Regions from separate parts of the Shewanella sp. T24-MNA-CIBAN-0130 genome, predicted to be linked through region 2. Evidence: predicted binding sites of a transcription regulator. Region 2 holds the regulator's gene; the other holds the start of a gene.

Region 1 (3,416 bases), on a different contig from region 2:
AAGGCCAACAGATCCCGCAGCGCCTTTAAATTTATGGGCTTCTGCACATAACGTATCTTTATCATTTGCATCGCCAGCTTTCACTAGGCTACTGACATATTCAGGCATTAGCTGCTCGAATAACACTACGCTTTTCAATAACGTTCCAGCACCAATGGCACTGATATATTGCTCAAGCGTATTGAGATCCAATATTGAGTCTAACTGCGTTGTGGCCATAAAGGCACCTCTATCAATAATATAACTTTCTAGAATTTTAAATATGATACCGAGTAAAATACCCTATGCAAGGCTTGCCAATATTTAGCTGCGATTTAATTATAAATATTACATTTTACTAACACAACTGATCAACTGGTATTACCAATGTTTAAAAATACCTCATATTGGTAATGTTTTATTCAATAATGAGTAAATAATCGTTACCACCCTTGTATTACGTCATAAAAACCGACCTTTATTTTGATCGTATTCAGCTGACTCACGACCAATCTATCGATATCTCTAACACTAAACCGTTTTACTTTGGCTACACATTAAAGCGCTACCTTGGCCGCCAAAGTCTCGTAACTCATTAACAATCGCAACAAGACCATCCCAACGAAAAGCACACCAATCAGGCGCAAGCAACATTGGTTTTTTTGCATAAGCGGTCACGCGATGGAAGATAATGTCTTTTGGGGTGTGACGGATCAGTTTTGCGACCTCTGAAGCATACTCGTCCAGACCGATCAATGGCATGGGATTATAACGCCATTGTTTTGCCATAATACTGCCTTCTACAATATGTAGTGGGTGCAGTTTTAGCCCATCAACACCTATCCCTAATACGGTTTGTAAGCTATTAAAGTAGTCCACGGAAGTTTCTCCTGGGAGGCCTAGTATCAGATGGGTGCACACTTTAATCCCTCTAGCACGAGCCTTTTTAACGGTTTGACGGTATTGGCATAATTGATGGCCACGATTAATCCGCTTTAAGGTCTGATTATTGGCCGTTTGTAAACCAAGCTCCAGCCACACCTCGATGCCTCGTTGTTGATACTCAACCAATAAATCAAGTACTTCATTAGGCACACAGTCAGGACGAGTACCAATATGAAGCCCGACAATATCGGTATCTTCAACGGCTTGATCATATTTTTGCTTGAGTACTTTGTACTCATCGTAAGTGCTGGTATAGGCCTGAAAATAAGCAATATATTTTGCTGTCGACGCTGGGGCTACTTCAGTGGGAAGCACACTTTTTTTGGCTGACTGGGCACGTATTTTTCCTTCGGATAATTGCACTGCAATGGGTTGAGCACTGTCTTGTTCTCCGCTAAATGAAGCCACATTACAAAAAGTACAACCGCCTACGCCTAAGGTGCCATCTCGATTAGGACAAGTAAATTGGGCATCTATAGTTAATTTTTTTATGCGTTGGCCATAACGTTGCTTGCAATGTAAACCAAATGTATTAACGTAGTCATCTAAACCCAAAATTTACTCTCAACATTACTTTAAAGTTCGCCAGTTTAGTCAACCGATACACACCTGTCTTGGTGCTAAATCAATAAAATAGTTTATCTATTGGCGCTGGCAGTAAACTTGTGCGCTAACGCTAAAAACAGTTAACACCATTTAATCAACTTACAAAACACTCGATATGAATATTTAGTCATTTAGAATAATTTTTTACTCAAAAACTGTGTTTGAAATAAAATTCACTATTTTTGTTTCAAAAACACTTCTTTGTTGTTGTTGCAAAAAAGTAGCTGATTATTTTATCATTTTCTAAAATTCTTTTTATTCATAAGGTTATAGGTGATATATCACAGTTTACGTTAACGTAAGGTTGGTAGCGTATTACGTTTTATGAGTATTTAGATTTCAGTTTGTTGCATTTTTTTGGTTTGACCTTTATTCAATCTCAGTTTATTTTGAATGGTTCGGGTGCATATCTATGGATATTCTTTGAATTTACCCCGAGTCGTATTCTAGTAGAGGTTTAGGGGGTTTTTGTATGAGCTTGTATCATCCCAGTTTTGAGCGTGACAATTGCGGATTTGGTTTAATTGCACAAATGGATGGTGACGCGAGTCACCGCATTGTGCGTACTGCGATTCATGGTCTCGATCGAATGAAGCATCGTGGTGGTATTGCAGCGGACGGACGCACAGGTGATGGCTGTGGTCTATTAATGCAAATGCCTACAGGGTTTTTTAAAGCTATTGCGGCAGAAAATGATTGGCATTTGAGCCGAAATTTTGCCGTGGGTATGCTATTTCTCAGCCAAGATAAACAACGCGCTGATGAAGCCAAACTTATCTTAGAAAAAGAACTACAACGAGAAATGTTAAGTGTCGCTGGTTGGCGTAAAGTTCCGATTAATCCTGATGTTTTGGGGGAGATTGGTCGGGAAAGCTTGCCACAGATTTATCAAGTATTGATCAACGCGCCAGTTGGCTGGCGGGAAAAAGATCTTGAACGTCGCTTGTATATGGCGCGTCGCCGACTTGAACAGCAAATCACTGATGATGAAGACTTTTACGTTGCCAGTCTTTCTGGGCAAGTGATTGTCTATAAAGGGTTAATGATGCCAGCCGATCTGCCGTCATTTTACACAGACTTAGCAGATATACGTTTGAAAAGTGCCATTTGTTTATTTCACCAGCGCTTTTCAACCAACACACATCCCAAGTGGCCATTAGCCCAACCGTTTCGTTATCTTGCCCATAACGGTGAAATCAATACCATTACCGGTAATCGTCAATGGGCTAGAGCGCGTGCCTATAAGTTTAATTCGCCTTTATTGCCCGACTTACAACAAGCGGCACCCTTTGTTAACGAAACAGGTTCAGACTCCTCTTCTTTAGACAATATGCTCGAAATGCTGTTATCAGGTGGGATGGATTTATACCGAGCCATGCGCTTACTTATTCCACCAGCATGGCAATCAAACCCAGAGATGGACGACGAGTTAAAAGCTTTCTATGATTTTAACTCAATGCACATGGAGCCGTGGGACGGCCCTGCTGGCATTGTAATGACTAATGGTCGCCATGCTGCCTGTGCGGTTGATCGCAACGGCCTACGTCCTTCTCGTTACGTTATAACCAAGGATCGTATCCTAACCTTAGCCTCTGAAGTCGGTATTTGGGATTATGCAGCCGATGAAGTGATTGAAAAAGGCCGTGTAGGGCCGGGTGAATTATTAGTATTGGACACCTTGAACGGTCATTTACATCACTCTTTTGAAATTGATAACGACTTAAAACGTCGTCATCCTTATAAAGAATGGATGGCTAAAAACAGTCAAACCCTAGTTCCTGCTGAGCAAATGCCTCCCAGCAAACAAGGTTCAAGTGGCTTTGATGCTAAAACACTGCTGCAATACCAAAAACAGTTTGGTTTTACTCGTGAAGAATTAGAGCAAG
Region 2 (3,416 bases):
ACATAAAGTATTAAGGTAGATGAGTTAATATGGGTAACCAAGTTATGCCTCGTGAACAGTTAGGGATTTGCGCAGAAGGGAATTTACACAGTGTGTACTTGATGTTTAATGCCAATGACGGTGTTGAAGATCAACTACGTCCGTCCATTGCTAATGTGGCGCAATACATTTACGAACTCACGGATCAGTATGCAGACAGTGCTTTTAATGGCTTTGTGGGTATTGGGGCCAATTTTTGGGATACTTTTTATCCAGAAGCTCGTCCAGCATTGTTGAAACCTTTTCCTGCAATGAATGACGGTAATCGTGATGCTCCCGCGATGGAATATGATCTGTTTGTTCATATCCGTTGCGATCGTTATGATATTTTGCATCTTGTTGCTAATGAAATTAATCAAATGTTTGAGGATTTGGTTGAGTTAGTCGATGAAGAGCGCGGTTTTCGATTTATGGACAGTCGTGATTTAACCGGCTTTGTTGATGGTACTGAAAACCCTAAAGGGCGCCATCGTCAACAAGTTGCGCTCGTCGGTGATGAAGATCAAGACTTTGTATCTGGTAGTTATCTACATGTGCAAAAATACATGCATAACTTAAGTAAATGGCATCGTTTACCACTTAAAAAACAAGAAGATATTTTTGGTCGAACCAAAGTTGATGATATTGAGTACGAGTCAGAAGATAAGCCATTAACCAGCCATACGAAACGAGTCAATTTAAAGGACCCACAGGGTAACGCATTAGAGATTTTACGCCAAAGCATGCCATATGGTTCGATTAGAGAACAAGGGCTAATGTTTCTTTCTGTATGCCGTACACCTGATAACTTCGAAAAAATGCTCCGCAGTATGGTGCACGGTGATGGTCATGGAAATCATGATCATCTAATGTCGTTTACTAAAGCGTTGACTGGGTCGTCATTTTTTGTACCATCACTGGATTTTTTAACTCAATTTGATGATGTGTAAACGCCGATCCTAGGCAATAAAAAAGCAATGCCATGGCATTGCTTTTTTATTGGAACGGTTTTTTTATTCACTATAGTTGAATAAGGATCTAACCGTTTCGAGAGTATCATCAATAGTTTTTATGCTTGCTGGGCAAATAAAAATAGTATCATCGCCGGCAATGGTACCTAATATGCCTTCTGGTTTGCCTATTGAATCGAGCAAACGTGCAATTAATTGCGCTGCACCTGGGCTGGTTCTTACCACAATCATGGCTTGGTTATGGTCAACATCCAGTACTAAATTCTTAACTGGACTACCCGCAGTCGGAACGCCTAGCTCGGCAGGGAGGCAATACACCATCTCTTGCTTAGCATTTCGAGTTCGCACAGCACCAAACTTGCTGAGCATGCGAGAGACCTTAGATTGATTAATATTACCGAATCCTTCGGCTTGAAGCGCAATAACAATCTCGCTTTGGCTTCCAAAACGTTCTTCTTTCAGAATCGCCTTAAAAGTTCGAACGAGCTCATCCTGATTTCTTGTCGCTGGCATAGTGATAATTCATCTTATAGTTGTTATTCAAAAAACTAGCATATTTTGAATATATTGGCTTGTTAAGTCAAGAAAGAATCAGATTTATTGAATAAAAATTCATTTTACAGTGGAACTTTAAGCTGACACTTGGGTGAGTAATAAGTCTACCGACTTAAGTGAATAATTCACAGTATTGAGGTTATAAACTATAAATTAATAGGGTGCAGTATTTAAAGAGGCTTTATCGGACGACTCGTTATATAACGATTCTTTGTATAACGATCGTGGCGATGATTGTTTTGTTAGTACCAATAGCGTATCACCCTTTTCAGACAGCAGATTGAGTTTGCCTTTTGAGAAATCAATCTGTTGTACCTGTGCAATAGCGTGCATCAAATCCGCTTCTTGGGCCATTAAACTATCTACACAAGCTTTCATAGTTGAACCCGACGGTGCCATTTGGAGTCGATTTCCTTGTTGATCGTAATGACCAAAAAATTGATTACAGCTGTTATTGCCGCTTAACTCACCATTTTGGGCAAAAACTAATTTTGCTGGGCTATTATTAATGGTAGGAGTATCAAGGACGACTTCTACATGCCAAGTACCAATTAATTGTTCATTTGAGACAATTTGAGTGTGGTTTTGACAAGCACTAAGGCCTAAAAATATAACGGTGGCGCCAAGAATATGCTTTATCATGCGAAGAGAGTTCCAAATACGAAAAAATTGCCGTTATTCTACTACTTGAAGGTGAGTAAGAGCGTAAATAATTGTAATTTTTCGGATTAATGAACATTATTTAACGTATTAAAGAGTCTAAAATGATCAAATTACTCAAAGTGTTGCATATCGTTGGTTTAATCATGTTGCTGGTGGGCGTAGGATTATATTGGCAAAGTGATATAGGCCAGCAAGTCAGTGGTATATTAGTCATTGCCTTACTTATTGGTGTGGGGACATTAATTATGTCTCCGCTGCCTGTTGCGCTAGTGATAGAATGGTCTAAGAAACAATCTCCCAATTTAGGGTCAAAGGAATAATCATTGTCATTTATTATCCGTAAGGCGTTATTAACCGATGTTGCTGCTATTGTGCAGTTAGAACGTGCTCATGTAGATGATGAGTTGCTAGGTTCAAATAACCAACTTCATGCTCATTCACTCAGCAAAGGCGAGGTGATACAGCTTATCAATCAGCATTGGTTTATCGTGGCAGAAGAGCAAGAGCAAATCATTGGTTATGTGATGGCAGCCAAATGGTCCTTTCTTTCCGCGCAACCATTGTATCGCCATATTATTCAAAAAATTAAGTTTACCGATTTAGAGGGACAAACTTTATCGACCACTAATTCATGCCAATATGGGCCGGTTTGGATCCAAGAATCAAAACGTGGCAAAGGAGTATTTTCGGCGTTAGTCACTGAATTAAAAAAACAAGTAAGCAATACCTTTCCATTTATGATTACGTATGTCGCCGCAGACAATGCGCGTTCATTAGCCGCACATCAACAAAAAGCGGCGATGACAGAGATTGATCAATTTAGTTTTGAACAACGTGATTATTGTTTACTGGCCACTGCCACTGCCACTGCCACGGTAAATGGTATCTGATCAATTGTGTCGTTAAGGTGGTTATTTAACGTCAAGGCGGTATAAGGGATATATCGATAAAAACCGATTTATTTCAAGTCTGCAATATCAAACTGGCCATTGGCTTTGCTAACAAGGGACATTGACGTGTTAGTTGTGGCCCTATTGTCAGTCAATGCAACACCGATAGCAGGACAAAGAGTTGTTTGATTATCGTTTGCTATCCCGAGCTGAGGTTATTTATTAGGAATATTATGAGTACTGACTTTGAAACCCTTTTTTTACCTTACCTTGGCTTAAGGTTATCGGCGTTTGACAATATGAAGCTGATTGCTGCGGT

Evidence for each region. Region 2 encodes ArgR, which controls arginine synthesis, uptake and breakdown. Its sites were predicted from a motif close to ANTGAATANNTATTCANT; they were not measured.
Region 1: the regulator ArgR is predicted to act here: its motif matches at 1,932-1,949, upstream of gltB (glutamate synthase large subunit).

What each region holds. Positions count from the first base shown of each region.
Region 1 covers NZ_JBEOPP010000072.1:15,530-18,945, reverse strand. The annotation lists gene AAEZ02_RS19645 (Hpt domain-containing protein) at 1-219, opposite strand, end outside; gene mnmL (tRNA modification radical SAM protein MnmL/YtqA) at 511-1,479, opposite strand; gene gltB (glutamate synthase large subunit) at 2,003-3,416, shown strand, end outside.
Region 2 covers NZ_JBEOPP010000041.1:37,246-40,661, reverse strand. The annotation lists gene AAEZ02_RS15495 (Dyp-type peroxidase) at 30-968, shown strand; gene argR (transcriptional regulator ArgR) at 1,032-1,502, opposite strand; gene AAEZ02_RS15485 (META domain-containing protein) at 1,698-2,186, opposite strand; gene AAEZ02_RS15480 (hypothetical protein) at 2,309-2,527, shown strand; gene AAEZ02_RS15475 (GNAT family N-acetyltransferase) at 2,531-3,097, shown strand; gene AAEZ02_RS15470 (hypothetical protein) at 3,331-3,416, shown strand, end outside.